DNA from 4 places in the Micromonospora sp. NPDC050686 genome. Region 1 is predicted to be linked to each of the others. Evidence: riboswitches for the same ligand, from Rfam matches in the RefSeq annotation. Region 1 holds a riboswitch; each other region holds the start of a gene.
The links. A riboswitch is a leader RNA that binds a small molecule or an ion and turns the genes downstream of it on or off. The one in region 1 is predicted to bind cyclic di-AMP.
Positions count from the first base shown of each region.

Region 1 (5,602 bases):
AGGGCGTCGAAGGCGAGCAGCGCGCGGCGCCGGGCCTCCTCGGCCGCGGAGCCGACCAGGTCCCCGGCCCCGTCGGCCAGGTCCAGCCCGTTACGGCGGGCGGAGCGGGCGGTGCCCCGCACGCTGTCGCCGGCCGAGCCGACGGCGGCGGACAGCTGCGTCCAGGCCTGGTCGGCGATCCGCTCGGGTTTGCTGCGGCGGTCCAGCACGTTGGTTCCGAACACGGGTACCTCCTCGGGGTGCCGAAGTCGGCCGGCCACTTCGGACCTCGACCTCTTTCCGGCGCGTCACGGTGCGCTCCCTCCGGCAGTGCCCACGAACGGCGCTGCGCAAACCACCGTCCGGGGGCGACAGCCCGCTGCGCAGATCACCGTCCGGTGGCGACAACCCCGGGGAAAATCCCGGATGCGCAGGTGGGACGCGCCGGGGAGACTGGGTGCGCCGGCCGCTGGGCCGGGACCGTTACCCTGTTTGGCGGATCGGGCCGCCGGCCCGATCGTTGGACAGAGGAACGGAAAATCCGGAACCGGGGTGCCGTGGTGCCCCGGTCGTGAATTTGCTCATCCCCGAGGGGTGGCGACCGAGACCGTCGGAGGAATACTCTCGGTCGCGGCCCGCGTACTGATGAGGCGCCCCGAGCGGGGCGGGTGGAGGTGCTCGCGTGAGCCTGTCGATCGTGAAGTCGGTTCTGTCGGGTGGTGTGGTCGAAATCGCTCCCCGGGGCGAGATCGACGTGGACACCGCGTACGAGGTGCGCGAGGCGATCGCCGAGGTGCTCGCCAAGGGCCGGCCCACCCGCATCGAGCTCAACATGCGGCTGGTCAGCTTCATCGACTCCGTCGGCATCAGCGCCATGGTCGCCGGCTTCCAGACCGCCGAGGTCAGCGGCGTCAAGCTGGTCGTCACCCAGCCGAGCCGGTTCGTGCACCGGCAGCTCTGGGTCACCGGCCTGCTCGGCCTCTTCGGCGCCCCCGAGCCCTACTTCGCCGCCGCCGCGCCCGAGGCTCCGCTCGGCGCCTGAGCTTCGCCGAGCCACCCGGCCGCCGCGCCGAGGGGACCCGCTCGCGCCCCGATGACCAGGGTCGTCCGGCCGTTGCCAGGACGCCGGTCGGTGGGCGAGGATCGGGCGACCTACCAGTAGGGGGACGGGTGCTCACGCGCGAGACGTTCAGCTACAGCGTCCAGGCCCGGTGCACAGCGGCCGACGCCGTGGCGCTGCTGAGCGACCTGACCCGGCAGGGGGAGCTGCACCCCCTGATCGTCCGGGTCCGCCAGTTGCCGCCGCGCCCGGGCGCCCGGGCCAGTTACGCGATCACCGACCGGCTGGCCGTCGGGCCGTTGCACTTCCCGGTCACCTACCAGGCCGACGTCCTGGTCTCCACCGAGGACGAGATCGTGACGGTGGCCCGGCAGCAGCCGGCGACCACCGTACGCAACCACACCCGGCTCCGCCGGGAGGCCGACGGCGTGCTCCGGGTCGACGTGGAGATCACCCTGTCCGCGCCCGCGCCGCTGTTCGCGTACGCGTTCCGGCAGGCCCGGTCGGCGCACCTGGCGCTGGCCGCCCGGCTCGGCGAGGTGCTGGACCGCGACCCGGGCCCCGCCCCGACCGGGGGTTGACCGGGCCTTCGGCGACAGCGCGGCCCGGTGACCCGCGCGGGTCACCGGGCCGGGTCGGGTCGGCTCAGTAGACCGACAGGTGCACGTGGTTGGTGTGGTCGCTGGACGGGTCGCCGCCGGCCCCGCTGTACGACTTCCACCCGCTGCTGGGCAGCCAGATCTGCCGGTACCAGATCACGTAGAGCACGGCGAGCCGGTCGGCGTTGCGGACGAAGTACGCGGCCAGGTTGTTGCCGTACGTCTTGTCCCCGCCGGTGGCGTCCCCGCCGAAGCCTCCCTTCTGGGCGGCGAAGTCGCAGGCCCGGCCCTTGGGATGCTCGCCGGAGCCGCCGCTGCGGTAGCAGGAGACGTACCGGGTGAAGCCGGCGGCCTTGGCCTGTTCGAGCGCGTGCAGGGTGCGGGGGGTGATGCAGCCGCTGGCCGGGGTCGGGTCGTCGACGCTGCACGACTCGGACGGCCAGGAGCCGTCGGAGTTGCGCGGCGCCGGCTTCGCGTTGACGGTCGAGGTGCCGCCGGTGCCGCTGCCGCCGGTGCTGGTGCTGCGCTGGGCGGCCGCGCGCCGGGCCTCGGCCGCGGCGACCTCCAGCGCCTTCTCGGCCTGCTCCTTGCGCTTGGCCATCACCTGCACCTGCTTGCGCTGCTCGACGATCTCACCGTCCAGCGCGGTCTTGGTGCGGGTGGCCTGGTCGCGGGTCTCCAGCAGGCCGCGCACGGCCCGGTCCTCGTTGGCGGCCACCTGGCCCAGCGCGGCGGCCCGGTCCATGAAGTTCTCCGGGTTGCGGCTGCTCAGCAGCGCCGCCGCGGTGCCGAGCCGGCCGGTCCGGTACGCCACCCCGGCGATCTCGCCGACCTTGGCGTCGCGGACGCCCAGCTCACCCTCGATGGTCTTGAGCTGGGTGGCGAGCGCCTGCTGGCGCTTGGTGGACCGGGTCAACGCGGTGCGGGCGTCGAGCCAGCCCTTGCTGGCCGCGTCGAGTTGGTCGCGCAGTTTCTCGGTGCCGCCCTCGTGGTCGGTGCCGGGCGCCTTGGCGAGCGGCGCGGCGGACGCCGTCACGGCCGGCACGGCGCCGACGCCGAGGGCGAGGGCGAGGGTCACCACCATCAGGGCCGCCATCCGGGCGGCGGTTCGTCTCACGGGGCCCACTACTGGCATGCACATGTCCTTCCGTCAGCCGCCGGCCGGGTTAGCTGACGGGTTCGGGACGGAAGATCCCTACCGCTGACGCGGATGCACCCCACGGACATGGTTCCCCGGCTCGCCACGGGCGGCGATTAGGCGGCGGCCACCGCAGGCGCCGGCGGGCGCCGCTCGGCGGAGGCCGCGGTCGAGCCTACCGGTGAGTCACCGAGCCCACCCCCGGTTGCTCCCGACAACCGGTGGGGCAAGAGTTGCAAATGGTGCATATGGCCACGGCGTCGGGAAAGAATTAAGGTTGTGCTAAATGCCACTCGATCGACCGGCCGGCCTCTGCTGACACTCCGGAGTCGGCTCGCGGCGGCGGGTGCCCGGTCGAGGGGCCTCGGCCGGGCGCCCGCCCGCTCAGCCCGCGTCGAGGACGGTCAGCCGCTGGGTGGCTCGGGAGAGCGCGACATAGAGCGTGCGCACCCCGGACGGCTCGGCCCGGATCTCGCTCGGCGCGACCAGCACCACCCCGTCGTACTCCATGCCCTTGGCCTGAAGGCTGTTCACCACCTGCAACCGTGGGTCGGCCAACCCGGCGAGCCAACCGGCCACCTCGTCCCGGCGCGGCACCGGCGCGATCACTCCCACGGTGCCCTCCACCTCGCCGAGCAGCGCGCCGGCCGCCTCGACCGTGGCGGCCGGCAACTGCGACGCCGGCACCACTCGCTGCACCGGGTCCACCCCCGTGGAGCGCACCGCGGTGGGCAGCGCCAGGTCCGGGTGCAGCCGGCGGATCTCCGCCGCCGCCACCGCGAAGATCTCCGCCGAGTTGCGGTAGTTGGTGGTGAGCGTGAACCGGTGCCGGCGCCGCCGGCCCAGCGCCTGGTCGCGGGCCCGGTCCAGCTCCGCCGGGTCGCCCGCCCAGGCGGTCTGGGCCGGGTCGCCGACCACCGTCCAGGAGGCCAGCCGGCCCCGCCGGCCGATCATGCGCCACTGCATCGGCGAGACGTCCTGCGCCTCGTCAACCACCACGTGCGCGTAGTCGCGGTAGTCCTCGGGGCGCTCCCGCGCCGCCTCGCGGGCGGCCCGCTGCCGGTCGGCGAAGGTGCTCAGCTCACGGACCCCGCCGGCCAGCTGGAACGGGTCCCGCCGCCGCCGCTTCGGCAGCACCGGCTTGCCCAGCAGCGCGTCCAGCTCGTCCAGCAGCGCCACGTCGGCCACGGTCGGTCCCTGCCGGTCCAGCGACCGGTACGCCCCGACCAGCAGGTCCGTCTCCGCCCCGGACAGGAGCCCGCCGGCGTAGCGGCGCAGCCGCTCGGGACGGGCCAGCCAGTCCAGCACGTGCCGCGGGTGCAGCCGCGGCCACCACGCCTTCAGGAACTCCCGGAACTCCGGCCGCTCGATGATCTCGTCCTCGAACACGGCCTGCTCCGGCAGGCGCCCCCCGGCCAGCCGGCGGGCCTGCGCCCAGAGCGCGGCCAGTACCGCGTCGAAGGCGGCTCGGCGGACCTCGTTGCGCCGCGCGCCCCGGGACAGCGTCCGGTCCCGGATGCCGTCCAGCTCGCGGCGCTCCAGCCGCAGCAGCTCACCCCGGTGCAGCAGGCGCAGCTCGTCCGGCCCGTCCGGCACCGCGTCCCGGACCGCCCGCTCCAGCACCCGGCGCATCCGCAGCGAACCCTTCACCGCCGCCACCTCCGGCGGGTCGGTGCGGGTCGCGGTCGAGCCGGGGAAGAGGGTGCCCAGCGAGTGCAGGGTGGCGGTCTCCTCGCCCAGCGAGGGCAGCACCGAGGCGATGTACTCGACGAAGACCGTGGACGGCCCGACCACCAGGATGCCGCCGCCGGCGTACCGGCCGCGGTCGGAATAGAGCAGGTACGCCGCCCGGTGCAGGGCCACCGCCGTCTTGCCGGTGCCCGGCCCGCCGGAGACGATCGTCACCCCGGAACCGGGGGAGCGGATCGCCTCGTCCTGCTCGCGCTGGATGGTGGCGACGATGTCCCGCATGCCCCGGCCGGTGGCCCGGGACAGGGTGGCCAGCAGGGCGCCGTCGCCGACCACGGCCAGCTCCGCCGGCGCGGCGGCCGGGTCGAGCAGGTCGTCCTCGATCCGGGTCACCTTCTCGCCGGTGGACTGGATCGTGCGCCGCCGCACCACGCCCTGCGGATCGGCCGGGGTGGCCTGGTAGAACGCCGCGGCGGCGGGGGCCCGCCAGTCCACCACCAGCGTCTCGGCGTTCTCGCCGCGGATGCCGAGCCGGCCCACGTGCAGCACCCGCCGGTCCCGCAGGTCGAGCCGGCCGAAGACCAGCCCCTCGTGCTCGGCGTCCAGCACGTGCCGCCGCTGGGCGGCGTGGAAGACCATCGCGTCCCGCTCGACCAGGGCGCCGAAGTTGCCGACCCGGGCCAGCCGGTAGCCGTCCCGCTCGGCCTGGACGGCGGAGCGCCGCAACTCGGCCAGGCGGGCGTACACCCGGTCGAGATGCCGCTGCTCGACGGCGATCTCCTGCGCCAGGGTGGTCTGGTCGGTCAACGTACGCGCTCCTCCGGACGGTCGCGGGCGGCACGGGGGCCGCGCGCCAGGTCAACCGGACGAGGGTACGGCATGCCGGGGCGCGGCTCCGGACGCGGCGGCGCGACGGGCCGTCCGCCGCCGGTCGGCGAGCACCTGCCCGAGCACCCCGTGCAGGGCGGCGTTGACCTCCTCGGGCCGCTCCATCACCAGCATGTGCCCGGCGCCGGGGCAGACGGTCAGCTCGGTGGTGGGCAACGCGGCCGCGATCGACCGGGCGCACGGCGGCGGGGTGAGCCGGTCCCGGTCGCCGACCAGCGCGGCGGCCGGCAACCGGCCCAGCTCGGCAAG
Region 1 is NZ_JBFAID010000008.1:124,825-130,426, forward strand. It holds gene AB0H57_RS09650 (hypothetical protein) at 1-224, opposite strand, end outside; gene AB0H57_RS09655 (STAS domain-containing protein) at 662-1,021, shown strand; gene AB0H57_RS09660 (SRPBCC family protein) at 1,150-1,620, shown strand; gene AB0H57_RS09665 (hypothetical protein) at 1,685-2,764, opposite strand; cyclic di-AMP (ydaO/yuaA leader) riboswitch at 2,778-2,909, opposite strand; gene AB0H57_RS09670 (AAA family ATPase) at 3,161-5,272, opposite strand; gene AB0H57_RS09675 (alpha/beta hydrolase) at 5,324-5,602, opposite strand, start outside.

Region 2 (5,602 bases), on a different contig from region 1:
GACCTGCTGCCGCCCACCGCGCAGCGCGCCCGTGCCCGGTACGCGGCCCGGCTGGCGCTGGCCCTGGCCGGTCAGCGGCAGCTGGACCGGGCCGCCGCGGTGGTCGGCCCGGCGCTGGAGACGGTGCGGTCGGTGGACTCCGCCACCGCCCGCTACGACCTGCGCCAACTGAATCGGGTGGTGCGGCGCTGGCGCGACGACGAGGCCGTCCGGCAGTTGATGCCGGCGCTGACCACCGCCCTGCGGGTGGCGCCCGCGCGCTGACCTGGTGGCGGGCCCTGGTGCACCGGGAGGGCGAGCACTACGCCGCTACCCGGTCGGCAGTCTCCCGTGTGCTGATTTCTGTCGGTCCGCCCGCGGTGACCGGGGGAGAGGGATATCCTGCCAGCGACGGGCGTTTTCCGCCGGTACTTCTCGAGAACGTGAGCAGCGCGGTCCGATGAATGCGGCTCACGTTTCCCGATGACCATTATCGGTCCGGAGGGAACGCGTCTGTGAAGGCGGGAGCTGTCAGATGACAGGAATCTTTGTCAATTATCGGACGCACGACGCGATGTTCGGCGCCGACCTCATCGACGAGCGGCTGCGCGCCGATTTCGGGGCCCGGCACGTCTTCAGGGACCACCGGTCGGTACGCCCGGGCACCGCCTTCCCGCCGGAGTTGTGGACCCGGCTCCAGGGCAGCCACGTGCTGCTGACGTTGATCGGCCCGTACTGGCTCAGCGTGCTCGACGACCAGGGCAGGCGCCGGCTGGACGACCCGCGCGACTACGTGCGCCGAGAGATCCGCCGGGCGCTGCGCTGGGAGATCCCGGTGGTCCCCGTGCTACTGGGGGACACCCCGCTGCCCGACCCGCCGGCGGTGCCGGAGGACATCCGCGGGCTGTGCGAGCGGGCCGGGGTGCGGGTGCGCAGCCACTCCGCCGGCCCGGACCTGGACGCCCTGGTCGCCGAGGTGTCCGCCCTGCTGCCGGCCGACCTCGCCGTACGGCGTTCTCCGCAGGTGCCGGCGGCGGTGCTGCGCGGCGCCGCGCACCCCGCCCCCTGACCGGCGGCTGCTGGCGGGCGCCGGTTGCGGCGCACCGGGGGAACTGCGTCGCCAGGATCCATTCCGGACACCAGCAGAGCCGTCACCGCAAAGGCGAGAGCGACTCCGTAGTCGCCTACGGACAGTGACCCTTCCGGCCGGGCGGCGGTGGTGAGGGCGGCGCGAGGCGGCCCTCCGGTCCCGGCGCCCGGAGGAACGTGCCGGTGCGGCGGGGAAGGCGCGCCGGCCGGTGCGCCAGGTGGACGGCGACGCCGCCCTCCGCCTCGTGGCCGACCGCATCCGCCCAGCTCACCGCAGGTGTTCACCGTCCAGGAAGGACGCCAGGGGTGCGGCATCATCCACCCTTTGCGCACCGGCGCAACCCGGGAAGCGCCCGATCGCCCTTCCGGGTGAAGAACTTCACAAGAAGTGGGCAATCGGCACCAACCGTTCCTAACGTCGGATGGGTCCGCTCCTCGCGGACACCACGGTCGGTAACGCCCAATCCTGCCGCCGGCCGTCGGTACCTGGACCTCAGGCATGGAGCGGGGGACCCAACGTTCTCCGGTGCACGGCACCTCGGGGTGAAGCCGCCTGTGGCGGCCGGGCTCCTCGGCCCGAACCCGACAGCTCACCTCGTCGGCGTGGAGGAAACGACAGATGGCAACTGAATACCAGGCCCGTCACCGTCGGGCCAACACGCGTCAGGTCACCGGCCGGGTCGCCGTGGGGGCGCTCGCCACAGGTGCGGTGACCGGCGCCATGGCACTGTTCGGACCGGCCACCGCGGCGCAGGCGGCCAGCGTCAACTGGGACGCGATCGCCCAGTGCGAGTCCGGCGGCAACTGGAAGATCAACACCGGGAACGGCTACTACGGTGGCCTGCAGTTCTCCCGCAGCACCTGGAACGGCTACGGCGGTCAGAAGTACGCGGCGCGGGCCGACCTGGCCAGCCGCAGCGAGCAGATCGCCGTCGCCGAGAAGGTGCTGAAGGGTCAGGGCATCGGCGCCTGGCCGACGTGCGGCAAGAAGGGCGGCTCGACGAAGAGCTACTCGGCGAAGTCCGACAATCGTTCCGAGACCAAGTCGGAGCGCAGGTCGGCGCAGAAGTCCGAGCGCAAGTCCGAGCACCGCACCGAGAAGAGGTCCTCACGTCAGGACCGCGGCGAGCAGCGTGCCTTGCGCGGCACCGAGCGGCGCTCGGCGCCGGCTCGGTCCATGTCGACCGGCGGCAACTACCTGGTCAAGCCGGGTGACACCCTGTCGCAGATCGCGACGGCCCGCGACCTGGCGGGTGGCTGGCAGGCGCTGTACGAGCGCAACAAGCGCGTCATCGGCGGCAGCCCGGACCTGATCTTCCCGGGGCAGCGGCTCAGCCTCTGATCTTGTCGGCTCGGCCCGGCTCCCCGGTTCGGGGGCCGGCCGGCGTCGCGTACGGCTCACGCCGTGCGGGGCGGGCACGACGACGAACGCCCGGCCGGGGTTTCCCGGCCGGGCGTTCGTCGCAGTTGGCGCTCAGGCGTAGACGTGCACCGGCAGGCCGACCTTGATCGTGCCCCAGAGCCGGTTCATCGCCGGCACCGTCACCCGTACGCAGCCGTGGCTGGCCGGGTAGGCCGGCACCGAGGTGGCGCCGTGGATGGCGTAGCCCCGGTAGAAGTAGTTCGGCCGCCACAGCAACCCGAGGTCGCTCTGCCGCCAACCGTCGATCCGTCGGGTGATCTTGTAGTTCCCCCGGACGGTCGGGGTGCTGGCCTTGCCGCCGGAGGCGTCCAGGATCCGGATCACCTGCCCGTTGCGGGCCAGGTACAGCACCTGCTTGGACAGGTTCGCCTCCAGCGAGAGGCCGGAGTGCTTGTATCGCGGCTTCGGGACCACCGGCTTGCTCAGCGCCGCCCAGGTCCTGGGCCCGACGATGCCGTCGCGCGACAGGCCGTTCACCTTCTGGAAGGCGACCACCGCGTGGAACGTCGACGACCCGAAGACACCGTCGACCGCGCCGACGTCGTAGTGCAGCGCCACCAGCCGGCGTTGCAGGCTGGTCACCGCGGTGCCGCGGGCACCCTGCTTGAGGGTGGGCTGCGCCAGCGCCAGGGTGGCACTGGCGTTGACCGTCGTGACGACACCGGTGGTGACCGGCGCGGTCAGCTGCCGGGCGGCCGGCGACTGCTCGCGGGGCGCCGCCTGGGCGGCGCCGATCGGCACGAACATGCTCCCGGCGACCGCGAGCGCGACCAGCGCTGCGGCCCGGCGGGTGCGGGTGGTGGGGGGCGACATGTCGATCTCCTTACCCCGTGGTGGACACACCCGGACGACGGTCGCCCGGGAGATTATCGGAGCCCGGTTTCAACCGTAGTCCGGCGGGGCAAGACCGTGGGGTCCACTCTCGAACCGTTATCGTGGATCTGTCCAACTTCGGTCGGACTGTGCCGGACGAGCCGGCCGGCCGGGAGGATGGGCCGGACGAACCGGCCGGCCGGGAGGAGTCGTCATGCCCGTGAGGCCGTCACAGGATGCGCTCACCGTGCGCCGGCTGCGCCTCGGCGTCGGCGTGCTCGGCATCGCCCTGCCGTTCCTGCTGATCGCCGGCGAGGCCGTACGCGCCGGGCGGCTGGTGCTGCTCGACTCGATCAGCGCCTACTACCACACCGGTGTGCGGGACGTCCTGGTCGGCAGCATGTGCGCCATCGGCGTCTTCCTCCTCTGCTACCGCTACGCCCGGATCGACGACGTGCTCAGCACGATCGCCGGGGCGCTGTCCATCCTGGTGGCGCTGCTGCCCGCCGCCACCGCCGGCGCGGACGCCACCGACCGACTGATCGGCCGGCTGCACCAGGTCTTCGCCGCCGCGTTGTTCCTGCTGCTGGCCGCGTTCTGCTTCCTGTTCGCCCGCAGCGGTCCGAGCCGGCCCCGGCTGGCCGCCGAGAAACCGGGCCGCGACCCGCTCTACCGCGGCTGCGGGGTGGTCATCCTCGTCGCCGTCGGGCTGGCGCTGGCCAGCAACGCCCTGCCGGCCGCCACCCGGGACGCGGTGCGGCCGCTGCTGTGGTGCGAGATCGTCGCCGTGCTCGCCTTCGGCGTCGCCTGGCTGGCGAAGGGACAGGCGATCGTCCGGGACGCCGTCGGCGTCGTGGACCCGACCGCCGTGCCGGCCGCGCGGGTGCCCACCGAGGGCCGCCCGGTGCCGTGACCGGCCGGTCCACCCGGCCACGGCACCGTACGCGCGGTGCTCAGCCGGCGACCTCGGCGAGGTAGCGTTCGGCCCGGTCGGGGGACATGAACCAGTCGTCGAAGTCGGTGGGATCGCTGAACCCGTTGGCGAAGCGCCGGGCGATCGTCGGGTTGCCGGCCGCCGCGCCCAGCACCTGCTGCACGTGCGGCGGCAGCGGTTGCAGCATCGCGTTGGTCCAGGCGGTGACCGCCCGGCCGGTGTCGAACCAGAACCGCTCGAAGGTCCGGGTCATCCACTCCCGGTCGAACGGCCGGTCGCCGTGCTCCAGGATCGACCGCAGGTACGCCGCCGCGCACTTGGCGGCGGTGTTGCTGCCCTGGCCGGTGACGGGATCGTTGGCGACCACCACGTCGGCCATGCCGAGCACCGCGCCGCCCGACGGCAGCTCGGCCACCGGCAGGCGCACCGTCGGCGTGTACCGGCCGGACAGGGTGGCCCGGGCGTCGGTGAGTTCCACCTCCCGACACCGCTCGTAGATCCACGGGGTGTAGCGGCGGGCCAGGTCGAGGGTGGCCTTGAGGTGGTCGGCCGGGTCGAGCCGGTCCCGCCACAGGTCCAGCGGGCCGTCCGGCACCGCCTCCCAGAACAGGATCTCGCACGGCCCGGACAGGGTCAGCGCCGGGATGACGAACAGCTCGCCCAGCCCGGGTACGGCGTTGAAGCTGACGTGCGGCACCGGCAGCAGCGGATCCGGCGCCATCCCGTGCACGTACGCCACGGCCAGACCCCGTTGTGGGGTGGTGTGCACGGACCGCTGCGGGTCGCGGGCGAACACGCCCACCAGGTCGCCCTTGCCGGCTGCGACGATCGTCAGGTCGTAGCGGCCGAGCCGGGTCAGGCCGTCCAGGTCGGCGGTGGTCACTCCCTGGTAGTGGATGGTGCCGCCGCGTTCCTCGAACAGCTCCAGCCAGGCCGCCATCTTCAGCCGCTGGTCGGTGCTCTGCGCCGGCTCGTCCAGCGGGCAGGGGATGCGCAGGGCGCGCTCGCCCGGGGGCGCGGACAGCGACACGTGCAGCGCGTGGATGTCCGGCGCCTGGTCCTGCCACAGGTCGAGCCCGTACCGGCGTTCGGTGCGCAGGGCCTCGGCGAACATCGCCTGGGTGCTCATCACCCAGCCGCGCCGGATCTCGTCCGGGGTGCGGGCCGACATGAGGGTCACCTGGTAGCCCTCGGCGAGCAGGCTCAACCCGAGTTGCAGGCCGGACTGCCCGGCGCCGACGATCAGGACTCTACGCATGGTGTCTCCACTGGTTGGACTGTCGCGGGTCGGGCGCGAGGGGAGCGGGGCCGCCGGTGCGTGCCATGGTGTGCTCGACGGCCACCAGCAGCGTCCGGGTCACCGA
Region 2 is NZ_JBFAID010000009.1:86,267-91,868, forward strand. It holds gene AB0H57_RS10035 (helix-turn-helix transcriptional regulator) at 1-264, shown strand, start outside; gene AB0H57_RS10040 (toll/interleukin-1 receptor domain-containing protein) at 515-1,048, shown strand; cyclic di-AMP (ydaO/yuaA leader) riboswitch at 1,516-1,687, shown strand; gene AB0H57_RS10045 (transglycosylase family protein) at 1,688-2,410, shown strand; gene AB0H57_RS10050 (L,D-transpeptidase family protein) at 2,543-3,304, opposite strand; gene AB0H57_RS10055 (DUF998 domain-containing protein) at 3,519-4,217, shown strand; gene AB0H57_RS10060 (styrene monooxygenase/indole monooxygenase family protein) at 4,258-5,496, opposite strand; gene AB0H57_RS10065 (hypothetical protein) at 5,489-5,602, opposite strand, start outside.
Region 2: linked by a shared signal. The riboswitch ahead of AB0H57_RS10045 (transglycosylase family protein) and the one ahead of AB0H57_RS09665 (hypothetical protein) in region 1 are both predicted to bind cyclic di-AMP.

Region 3 (5,602 bases), on a different contig from region 1:
GTCGTCGGTCTCCTCGGGCGGGAACGAGTGCAGTGCGTAGCGGCCGTCGCGTTCGAGGTCACGCCGCTTCGGCGAGTTGATGACGAAGCAGAACAGCCCCTCGTCGGTGATGACCGGGGCGACCGGGTGGACGCGGGGCCCGCCGTCGGCGCGGACGGTGGCCAGGTAGCCGAAGCCCGACCCGTACTGCTGAAAGAGACGGCGGATCCCGTCGGCGAGGCGGGGCTCGTCAGTGGCGAATTCGGACCAGGAAGCCATGCCGACATTCTATCGAACAGATGTGCTAACGCGCAGTCCGACACGCAGGTCGCCGGCACCGATCGCTATGGTGGTGCGATGCTGCTCTCCGACCGCGACCTGGTCAGCGAGATCAAGGCGGGCACGCTCGCGCTGGATCCGTTCGAGCCCACACTGGTGCAACCGTCCAGCATCGACGTACGCCTGGACCGGCTCTTCCGGGTCTTCAACAACCACCTGTACACCCACATCGACCCGTCGATGCGGCAGGACGACCTGACCTCCGCGGTGGAGGTGCCGGACGGCGAGCCGTACGTGCTGCACCCGGGCGAGTTCGTGCTCGCCTCCACGCTGGAGGTGGTCACCCTCGGCGACCAGCTCGCCGGCCGGCTGGAGGGCAAGTCGAGCCTGGGCCGGCTCGGCCTGCTCACCCACTCCACCGCCGGGTTCATCGACCCCGGCTTCTCCGGCCACGTCACGCTGGAACTCTCCAACGTGGCCAACCTGCCGATCACTCTCTGGCCCGGCATGAAGATCGGCCAGCTGTGCATCTTCCGGCTCTCGTCACCGGCCGAGCACCCGTACGGCTCGGAGGTGTACGGCTCGCGCTACCAGGGCCAACGCGGCCCCACACCGAGCCGCTCCTGGCAGCAGTGGCGCACCTGGCCCACCCGCTGACCCGCTCACTCGCCTCGGCGAGGTGTCAAGCGGCGCCCCTTCCTATACCGAATGCGTTAAGCAGGGGCCCCGCCTTACACCCGGCCGAAGCTGTTGACGGGGCCGTCGTCGACGCGCTTCATCTTGATCGGCATGCCGGCCTGGGAGGCGTGCACCACCCAGCCGCCGCCGACGTACATTCCCACGTGGTGCAGGTCGGCGTAGTAGAAGACCAGGTCACCGGGGCGCAGGTCGGCGCGACTGACCCGGGCGGTGACCCGGCGCTGCTGGCGGGCGTTGTGCGGCAGGGACACGCCGGCCTTCGCCCACGCGGCGAGCATCAGCCCCGAGCAGTCGTACGAGTTGGGCCCCTCGGCGCCCCAGACGTACGGCTTGCCGATCTGCGCGCAGGCGAACTTCACCACGGCGCCGGCGTCGCCGCCGGGCCAGGCGGCCGGGCAGGGGGCGGGACGCAGCGGGCCGCCGCCGCCGTTGCCGTACACCTGCAGGCGCAGCTTCTGCAGCCGGTCGATCTCGGCGTTGATCTGCCGCTTCTTCGCGGCGAGCTGGGCTTCGGTGCGGCTCAGCTGGACGATCAGCTCGTCCAGCGACCGTTTCTGCGCGGCCAGCCTGTCCCGCAGCTCCGCCACGCCGCGGATCTGCCGCTGCTGCCGGTCGGCGAACCGGTCGAGCAGTTCCAGGCCGTCGACCAGTTCGCTCGGTGATCGGCTGCCCAGCAGCGCGTTGACGGTGGCGACGTTGTCGCCCTTGTACGCCTCGGCGGCCAGCCCGCTGACCTGGTCCATCGCCAGATCGACCTGGAGCTGGAGGGGTTCGATCCGCTTGCCGAGCGCCTGCGCCTGACGGCGCTTGCCGGCCAGGCCGACGCGGGTGGCGTTGTGCTGTTCGATGATCGGTTCGAGCCGGTTCCAGTCCCGGTCGATCCGGCCTTCGATCTCGGTCACGGAGGGCTCGGCGTGGGCCGCCGTGGCGCCACCGGTCAGGACTGCGGCGACGCCGACCAGGGCGGCGACTGCGGTGGTGAAGCGGGACCAGTGTGTACGCGGCGCGCCCGTCGGCTGGCCGGGAACCGGCCGGACCGACAGCGGCCGCGGGGCATGGCGTGCCACCGGGGCTCCGTACTCCTTCACGTCGACCGCCTACCGGGTTAGCTGACGGGTTCGGGCGGGAAGGGGTCGCCCTACCGCAGTGGCTGCGGATTCACCCCGGCGTACCTGGGTCCCCGGCTCGCCCGGAGGCGACTCGGCGGTGTCCGACCGTCACCTCCCGGGTTGGGTGGTGCACCTACCGGTCGACGATTCACCAGAGTAGGGATCGCCGTCACCGCGACGCAACTCACCCGGCCGTGACACTCCGTACCCGAATCGGCCACCGCGACCGTGGGACGGTGAAGGTTTTTTTCGTATCCGAATACCTTGCGGAAAGCTATTGACCGCAGGCCGCGCCGGGAGTGAGGGTGGAAACGCAGTGACCCCCATCCCTGTCTGGAGGTTCGATGCACCGCACACCCCCGCCGTCGGGCAGACGGATACTGCTGGCCGCCGCCGTCGCGACGGCCACCGCGTTCGCCACCACCGGCCCGGTCGCCGCCGAGCCGTCCCGCGCCGACCCCGCCGACCGGCAGCAGCAGTACGCCGCCGCGGCCGACGAGTACGGCGTGCCGCGCAGCGTCCTGCTCGGCGTCTCCTACCTGGAGTCCCGCTGGGACACCAACGCGGGCATGCCCAGCACCAGCGGCGGCTACGGGCCGATGCACCTGACCGACGCCGAGCAGGTCGCCTCGACCCCGTCCAGCGCGCACGTCGACTCCGACGAGGACCCGCGTGGCGACGAGTCCCGCCCGCTCACCCTGGATCCGGCCGTCGCCGCCGCACCCGCCGGCGACGTGCTGCCCCGGGCCGCCCTGCAGACCGTCGACGCCGCCGCCACGCTCACCGGCATCCCGGTGCAGACGCTGCGGACCGATGCCGCCGCGAACATCCGGGGCGGCGCGGCGCTGCTCGCCTCGTACCAGCAGGAACTGGGCGGGCCGGTCGGGGCCGGCAGCGACCCGGCGGCCTGGTACGGCGCGGTGGCCCGGTACTCCGGCGCGGACACCGAGGACGCGGCGGCGGCCTTCGCCGACGAGGTGTACGACCAGCTAGGTCAGGGTGCCAGCCGGACCACCGACGACGGCCAGCGGGTGACCCTCGCCGCCACGGCGGTGGCGCCGGACCAGTCCGGGCTGCACCGGCTCGGCCTGCGCCGCGCCGAGCGGCCGGACGGGCTGGAGTGCCCGGTCCGGCTCGCCTGCGAGTGGATCCCCGCCCCGTACGCCGAGTACGTCGACAAGAACGGCAACATCGACTACGGCAACCACGACCTCGGCAACCGGCCGGCCCAGCAGAAGATCGAATACATCATCATCCACGACACCGAGGGCTACTTCGGTCCCAGCGTCGGGCTGGTCAAGCGGGCCGACTACCTGGGCTGGCACTACACGCTGCGCTCGGTGGACGGCTACGTCGCCCAGCACATCAAGGCCAAGGACGTCGGCTGGCAGGCCGGCAACTGGTACGTCAACGCCAAGTCCATCGGCATCGAGCACGAGGGCTTCGCCGGCCACGGCACCTGGTACACCGAGGCGATGTACCGGAGCTCGGCCAAGCTAGTCCGGCACCTGGCGCTGCGGTTCCAGATCCCGCTGGACCGCCAGCACATCCTCGGCCACGACAACGTCCCCGGCATCCTTCCCGGCAACGTCGCCGACATGCACTGGGACCCGGGCCCGTACTGGGACTGGTCGCACTACTTCGACCTGATGAAGGCGCCGTTCCAGGGCACCGGCACACCGCGCACCGGCCTGGTCACCATCGACCCGGACCACGCCACCAACCGGCCGGCGTTCACCGGCTGCAACCAGCAGCCCCCGGGCGTCCCGGATCCGCCGCCGCCGGCCGAGCCGTGCCCGCTGCGCGGCTCCTCCTCGGTCCTCCTGCGCACCGCGCCGAGGGCGGACGCGCCGCTGGTCAACGACCTCGGGCTGCGCCCGGACGGCACCCCGAACACCATGTACGTCTCCGACCACGGCGCCCGCGCCTCGGCCGGCCAGACGTACGCCCTCGCGGGGATCCAGGGTGACTGGACGGCGATCTGGTATCTCGGCCAGCAGGCCTGGTTCCACAACCCGGCCTCGGCGCCGACGGCGAAGTGGGCGAACGGCTTCGTGGTCACCCCCCGGCCGGGGAAGGCCACCATCCCGGTGTACGGGCGGGCCTACCCGGAGCGGGCGGCGTACCCCGCCACCATCCCGTACCAGGCCGTCACGCCGTTGCAGTACACGTTCGCGGCCGGCCAGCGGTACGCGCTCGGCGGGGTGCTGCCGGGCGAGTACTACCGGGCGGTCTCGTTCGACGGCTCGGCACCCGGCGACCGGACCGTGGTCCGGGGCGCCAACCGGTACGTCCAGCTCCAGTTCGGCCACCGGGTGATGTACGCCGACCTGGCCGACGTGCAGATCCTGCCGGCCGCGGTCGGCGCGCCGCAGTAGAACGCGGCAACGACGAAGGGCCCCGACAACGCGTCGGGGCCCTTCGGATGTCGCGGACTACTCAGGTGACCCGGCGGAAGCCGGCGATCGGCTGGTTGTTGATGCTGCTGACCTGGACCGGTTTCCCGGTGCGTGGCGCGTGCACCATGGTGCCGTTGCCCAGATAGAGCCCGACGTGGTGCAGGTCACTGTAGAAGAAGACCAGATCGCCCGGGCGGGCCTCGGAGCGGGACACCGAACGGCCCTCGTTCCACTGCGCCCCGGTGAAGTGGGTCAGGCGGATGCCCGCCGCCTTGTACGCGTACTGGGTCAGGCCCGAGCAGTCGAAGGAGTTCGGGCCGGTGGCCCCCCAGACGTACGGGTCGCCGACCTGTTGGCAGGCCACTCGGATCGCGGTGCGGGCCGCCGCGGAGACCACCCCGTTGATGGTGGGGCAGCCCGAGACGCTGACCGTGGTCTTCGGCATCGACGCCTTGAGCCGCTTGATCTCGGCGTCGATCTTCTTCTTGCGGGCGGCCAGCTCGGCCTCCTGCTCGACCTGCGACGCGATCAGCGTGTCCAGCTTCTGCTTCTGCGCGTTGTACTTGTCGCGGACGGCGAGCACGCCCTCGATCTGCTTGCGCTCGTGGGCGGCGAGCCGGTCGAGCATGGTGAGCTGCTCGGCGAGCTGACCAGGCCGGGTGTCCACCAGCAGGGCGCCGATGTCCGTCGCCGGGCCGGACATGTAGTGCCGGGAGGCCAGCTGGCCGACCCGACCCATCGCCAGCTCGGATTCCAGCGCCAGCGGCTGGATCTTCTTCGCCAGGTCCGCCGACTTCTTGCGGTTGACCCGCAGCTTGGACCGAACCTCGTTGTACTTCTCGATGGTCGGTTCGAGCTGCTCCCACTGCTTGTCGATCGCGGCCTCGATCTCGTCCACCGAGGGCTCGGCGTATGCGGGCGCGGTCAGCGCCCCGGCGCCGACCAGCACCGCCGCGAGCAGCACGAATAGACGGTGTGTGACACGTCGCGCGCGACCGGGACCGCCGGGGCGGACGGGCGCGTGACGATGAGGGGGCATGGTCGCCACCGGCACCGACTCCTTTTGACGAACTCCGCCGGGCGCCTCGCGCGGGTGGGGATCGAGGCCGACTACCGCAGCGGTCGGTGCCCAACATT
Region 3 is NZ_JBFAID010000010.1:32,568-38,169, reverse strand. It holds gene AB0H57_RS10370 (pyridoxamine 5'-phosphate oxidase family protein) at 1-258, opposite strand, end outside; gene dcd (dCTP deaminase) at 337-915, shown strand; gene AB0H57_RS10360 (NlpC/P60 family protein) at 990-2,024, opposite strand; cyclic di-AMP (ydaO/yuaA leader) riboswitch at 2,036-2,173, opposite strand; gene AB0H57_RS10355 (N-acetylmuramoyl-L-alanine amidase) at 2,411-4,444, shown strand; gene AB0H57_RS10350 (NlpC/P60 family protein) at 4,506-5,519, opposite strand.
Region 3: linked by a shared signal. The riboswitch ahead of AB0H57_RS10360 (NlpC/P60 family protein) and the one ahead of AB0H57_RS09665 (hypothetical protein) in region 1 are both predicted to bind cyclic di-AMP.

Region 4 (5,602 bases), on a different contig from region 1:
TCGCCGCGCCATCCCAACCAGGACGCCGACCGCCGCACCGCGGTCGCTGGCGGCCAGGATCCGTTCGCGGTGATCGTGGGCTGCTCCGACTCCCGCCTGGCCGCCGAGATCATCTTCGATCGGGGCCTGGGTGACCTCTTCGTGGTCCGCACCGCCGGGCACACCGCCGGGCCCGAGGTGCTGGGCAGCGTCGAGTACGCCGTGACCATCCTCGGCACGCCGCTGGTGGTGGTGCTCGGCCACGACTCCTGCGGCGCGGTCCAGGCGGCCCGCGAGGCGGTCCGCACCGGTACGCCGCCTCCCGGGCACCTGGGCGCGGTGGTGGACGCCGTGCTGCCCAGCCTGCGGCAGGCGGCCGACCGGGGCGTCGAGGACATCGACGGGATCGTGGACATCCACATCGCCCAGACCGTCGAGGCCCTGGTGTCGAACTCCGCCGCCCTGGCGGCCGCGGTGGCGGCCGGCCGGTGCGCGGTGGTCGGCATGTCGTACCGGCTGAGCGCCGGCGCGGTGCGGACGGTGGCCGAGGTGCCGGCCGCCGCGGCGGCGAAAGCGCCCGCCCAGGCCCGGCCGGTGGACCCGGTCGCGCCCTCGGCCGGCTGAGGCCCGAGCCGACGGCCCGGAGCGCGTCGTCCGGCCGGCCCCGGCTGCGCGCCGAGGCCCGGCACGACGCGGGCCGCCCCGCACGCGGCGGGACGGCCCGGGTTACGCGGGGCGCGCTAAAGCAGGGAGACGTGCACGTGGTCGGTGTGGTCCGACGGGCCGCTGTACGAACGCCAGCCCGTCGCCGGGAACCAGATCTGCCGGTTCCAGATCACGTAGTAGATGCCGAGCCGGTCGGCGTTGCGCAGCAGGAAGGCGGCCAGGTTGTTGCCGTACGTCCGGGTGTCCTTGTTGTGCCACGGGCTGAAGCCGCGGTTCTGCAACGACCAGTCGCACGCCCGTCCCTTCGGGTGCTCCCACGGCCCGCCGGAGCGGTAGCAGCCGACGAACCGGTCGAAGCCGGCCCGCTTGACCTCCTTGTACATGTGCAGCGTGCGCGGCGTGACGCAGCCCGAGGTGGTGGGGTCGGACTCGCTGCACGACTCGCGACGCCACTCCCCGTCGGAGGTCCGTCCGGGGCCGACCCGGGCGACCGGTGAGGTCGCCGAGACCAGGCCCCCGGTGAAGCCCTTGCCGCCGACCAGTTCCAGCGACTTCTCCGCCTCGGCCTTGCGCTTGGCGATGATGGCCGTCTGCCGCTGCTGCTCGCGCACCTCGGCGTCGAGGGCCAGCTTGGCCGCCTCGGCCTTCCGCTTGGCCTCGGTCACCTCGGCCAGCTTCCGCTCGTTGACCATGTTGATCTCGTCGAGCACCGCGGCGCGCTTCACGAAGGAGGTCGGGCTGCTGCTGTCCAGCAGGACGGCCATCGCGCCCACCCGCCCGGTCCGGTACGACTGCGCGGCAATCTTGCCCACCTGCGGGGTCAGCCGGTCCAGCTCGCTCTGCGCGCGGCGGACCTCGAGGGCGAGCGCGAGCTGACGCTGCTTGGACTTCGCCAGCTTGGCCTTGGCCCGGAAGTAGCCCCGGTTGGTCTGCTCCAGCACGTCGTTGAGGAGCGGAGGATCGTTGTCCTCCTCGTGCCCGGACGGCTTGGGGGTGTTCGGGGCGGCCGTCGCCGGGAGGGGCCCGGTGACGATGGTGAGTGCGGTGAGCACGGCCACCACCGGTGTCAACCAGTGGCGCAGGGGTGCCGTCACAGTGTTCCCTTCCCTCGACCGCCGACCGGGTTAGCTGACGGATTCGGGACGGAAGTTGCCCCGGCCGCTGGCGCGGCTTCACCCCACGTACCTGGTTCCCCGGCTCGCCGAGCGGCGATTGGGCGGTGGCACCGCAGGCGCCGCTGCGCGCCTTCGGCGGTGACCGGCAGCGAGGTTACCCGAGAGCCGGGCCGGTGAGCTACGTCCGGAACCCGACCAAAGCCGTATTTTCGGAATCGAGGGCGGTAACCAGTGACACGTTTGACATGGGTGGCGGCGTGGTCCGTCACGCTCTGCGGTGTCACCATGCGTCGTCCGTGCTCCTTCCGGGATCGGGCCACCGGCCCGGGGGCGTGGTGGTGGTCGATGTTCGCGGGGCGCCGAGCGCCTCCAGCGCGACGTCGGGGTCGGTCGGCGGGCGGCGGGTCGGGGGCGCGGCCGGTGTCGACCCGCCGGCCCGCCGGCCGGCGGTGGTGACGAGCGCGGCCAGGCCGGTGGTGAGCGGAACGGCGGCGACCAGCCCCAGCGTCGCCACCGTGCTGCGGACGATCTCCTGGGCCAGGAACTCGCTGGTGAGGAGCTGGCCCACCGGCCGGGAGTCGGCCACCAGCAGGAGCAGCAACGGCAGCGAGGCGCCCGCGTACGCCAGCACGATGGTGTTGACCACGGAGGCGATGTGCGCCCGGCCGACCCGGGTGGCTGCCCGGTACAGCTGCCGGCGGGACAGCTCCGGGTTGGCGTGCGCCAGCTCGGTGACGGTCGCCGCCTGGGTGATGGTCACGTCGTCGAGCACGCCGAGCGAGCCGATGACGATCCCGGCGAGCAGCAGGCCGTGCAGGTCCACGTCCTGCTGGAACATGGAGAGCGTGGTGGCGTCCTCGCTGCCGTACCCGGTCAGGTGGGTGGCCCCGGTGGCCAGTGCGCCGAGGACACCGGTCAGCACCAGGCTGCCGAGGGTGCCGAGCACGGCGACCGACGTCTGCGCGGTGATCCCGTGGGTGAGGTACAGCACCACGAACATGATCAGTGCCGAGCCGACGACCGCGACCAGCAGCGGCGACTGGCCGGCGCCGATCCCGGGCAGCACGAAGGTCAGCAGGATGGCGAAGCTCGCGGCGAGGCCACCCAGCGCGGCCAGCCCGCGCCACCGCCCGAACGCGACGATGGCGGCGGCGAAGACCACCACCAGCCAGACCAGCGGCGTACCGCGCTGGTGTTCGGCGATGTCGTAGCGGCTCGCCTGCGGATCGGCCGGGTCGGTCAGCTGAACCAGGATGATCTCGTCGCCCGCGGTCACGGTCGGCGCGCCGGGGCCGTCCGGCACCGGGGTCTGGACCTCCCGGCCGGCGTCCGGCCCCTGCGCCACCCGCACGGTGACCGTGCCGCAGCGGCGCTGCCCACCGTCCGGCCCGCCCTCTGGCGTGTCCGGGGCCGGCGGGCAGGACTCGCTGACGACCCGGGTGACCGTGCCCTGGTAGCGGGGCACCTCGGCGGCGGGCTCGCCGCTTGGCGCGTCGCGGGGCCAGAGCACCACCGCGGCGATCACGGTGAGCAGGAACAGCGGGACCACGGTCGCCACGAGGATCCGCCGCACGCCCGGTGGGGCGGGCGGGGCGGTACGCGGGTGGTCGGCGCCCATGCTGAGTCTCCTGACGATCCGGTGCTGGGTACGGCCCGATGGCCCGGACGGTTCAACCGTCGCGGATGAACGCCCCGGATGGTAACCAAGGCGCCGGGTCCGACTGCAGTTCGCGGGCGGTCCGGCCTCCGGTTGAACCGGCGGGGCCATCGGAGCAGGCCGATGGGGTGAACCCGGACGCCAAGGCGCTGGCCGGCCGGATCGTGGCCACCCGGCAGGCCGAGACCGGCACCATGCGGAAGATCCTCGACCGGTTGTGAGGCGGGCGGGTGCCGCCCGGGTCGACTCCGGCCCGGGCGGCACCCGACGCGCGGCGGTCAGCCCCGCTTCATCAGCCGGCCGACCGCCGCCATCATCTCGGTGGCCATCTCGTCGGCCCGCCCCTCGACCGCGCCCTCGTGCATGCAGTGCCGGGCGTGCCCGTCGAGCAGCCCCAGGCCGACCTTGTCCAGCGCGGCCTGGATGGCGGAGATCTGGGTGAGCACGTCGATGCAGTAGCGGTCGTCCTCGACCATCTTCTCGATGCCGCGGACCTGGCCCTCGATGCGGCGGAGCCGCGCGAGCAGCTGGTCCTTGCTGGCGGTGTAGCCCCGGGTCGGGGTGGTCGGTGCGGTCATGGCTGCCAGGATAGCGTACCCCTTGGGGGTATGGTACGGTCCGTCGTGCCGCAATACCCCCACCGGGTAGGCGTACCGGAGGCGTGACGGGCATCTCCCGGCCTGCTACCCCTAGGGGGTATATGGTGGGAGCGACGGAAGGGAACGGCGATGATCACCAACACGTACCAGGTGCAGGGCATGACCTGCGGGCACTGCGTCAACTCGGTGAGCACCGAGCTGCGCGCGATCGCGGGCGTCGACGACGTCCAGGTGGACCTGGCCGCCGGCCAGGTCACCGTCACCAGCGAGCACCCGTTGGACCCGGACACCGTCCGCGCCGCGGTCGACGAGGCCGGGTACGACCTCGTCGGGGCGTGACGGTTCCGGCAACCCGAAGGAACCGAGGTCCACGATGAACACGGCGACCAAGCTGAGCGGCTTCGCCCTCGGCCTCGCGGCGGTGTTCGGCGCGGCGTACGGGGTCGGTCAGCTGACCGACCCCGTCACCCCCGCCGCCGAGACCCGCCACGACCCGACGGAACCGGGCGCCGGCCACGAATCCGGTGGCGACCAGGGCACCGCCGGCACCCCCACCGACAACCACCTCCCGGGCGGACTGCTCGTCTCCGACCAGGGCTACACGATGCAACCGGTGAGCGCCCCGACCGGGGAGTTCGCCTTCCGGATCACCGGCCCGGACGGCCGGCCGGTCACCCGCTACGACGTGGCGCACGACAAGCGGATGCACCTGATCGTCGCCCGCCGCGACCTGTCCGGCTTCCGCCACGTGCACCCCGAGCTGGCCGACGACGGCAGCTGGCGGGTCGCCTCGCCACTGGCCGGCCCCGGCGTCTGGCGGGCCTTCGCCGACTTCACGCCCACCGGCGCCGAACCGCTGACGCTCGGCGTCGACGTCACCGTCCCCGGCGCCCTGGAGTCCCGGCCGCTGCCGGCCCCGGCGACCACCGCCACCGTCGACGGCTACACGGTCACCCTGACCGGTACGCCGCGCCCAGGCCGCACCAGCGAGTTGACCGTGAGCGTCAGCCGGGACGGGAAGCCGGTCACCGACCTGCAGCCCTACCTCGGCGCGTACGGTCACCTCGTCGCGCTGCGGCAGGGCGACCTGGCGTACCTGCACGTGCACCCGCACGGCGCGCCCGGCGACGGCCGGACCCCGGCCGGACCGGCGGTCACCTTCTCCGCCGAGGTGCCCTCGGCCGGCACCTACCGGCTCTACCTGGATTTCCGGCACGGCGACGCGGTGCACACCGCGGAGTTCACGGTCGTGGCCGGGGACCCGGGCGTCCCGGCGACCGGCGCGCCGGCTGCCCCCACCACCGAGCCGACCCCGGAAGCCGGCCACGGCACCCCGGGCCACGGGCACAACTGACGCCGAGGAGGTCCGCGATGAACACGACCGCGAAGTCCCTGCCGGTCGCCCCGAACGTGATCGAGCTGGCGATCGGCGGGATGACCTGTGCGTCCTGCGCCGCCCGGATCGAGAAGAAGCTCAACCGGATGGACGGCGTGCAGGCGTCGGTCAACTACGCCACCGAGAAGGCCACCGTCCGGTACGCCGACGAGGTCACCCCGGACGCGCTGATCGCCACGGTGGAGAAGAC
Region 4 is NZ_JBFAID010000003.1:270,568-276,169, forward strand. It holds gene AB0H57_RS05100 (carbonic anhydrase) at 1-603, shown strand, start outside; gene AB0H57_RS05105 (hypothetical protein) at 720-1,739, opposite strand; cyclic di-AMP (ydaO/yuaA leader) riboswitch at 1,744-1,874, opposite strand; gene AB0H57_RS05110 (YibE/F family protein) at 2,041-3,378, opposite strand; gene AB0H57_RS05115 (metal-sensitive transcriptional regulator) at 3,696-3,995, opposite strand; gene AB0H57_RS05120 (cation transporter) at 4,146-4,355, shown strand; gene AB0H57_RS05125 (hypothetical protein) at 4,390-5,370, shown strand; gene AB0H57_RS05130 (heavy metal translocating P-type ATPase) at 5,388-5,602, shown strand, end outside.
Region 4: linked by a shared signal. The riboswitch ahead of AB0H57_RS05105 (hypothetical protein) and the one ahead of AB0H57_RS09665 (hypothetical protein) in region 1 are both predicted to bind cyclic di-AMP.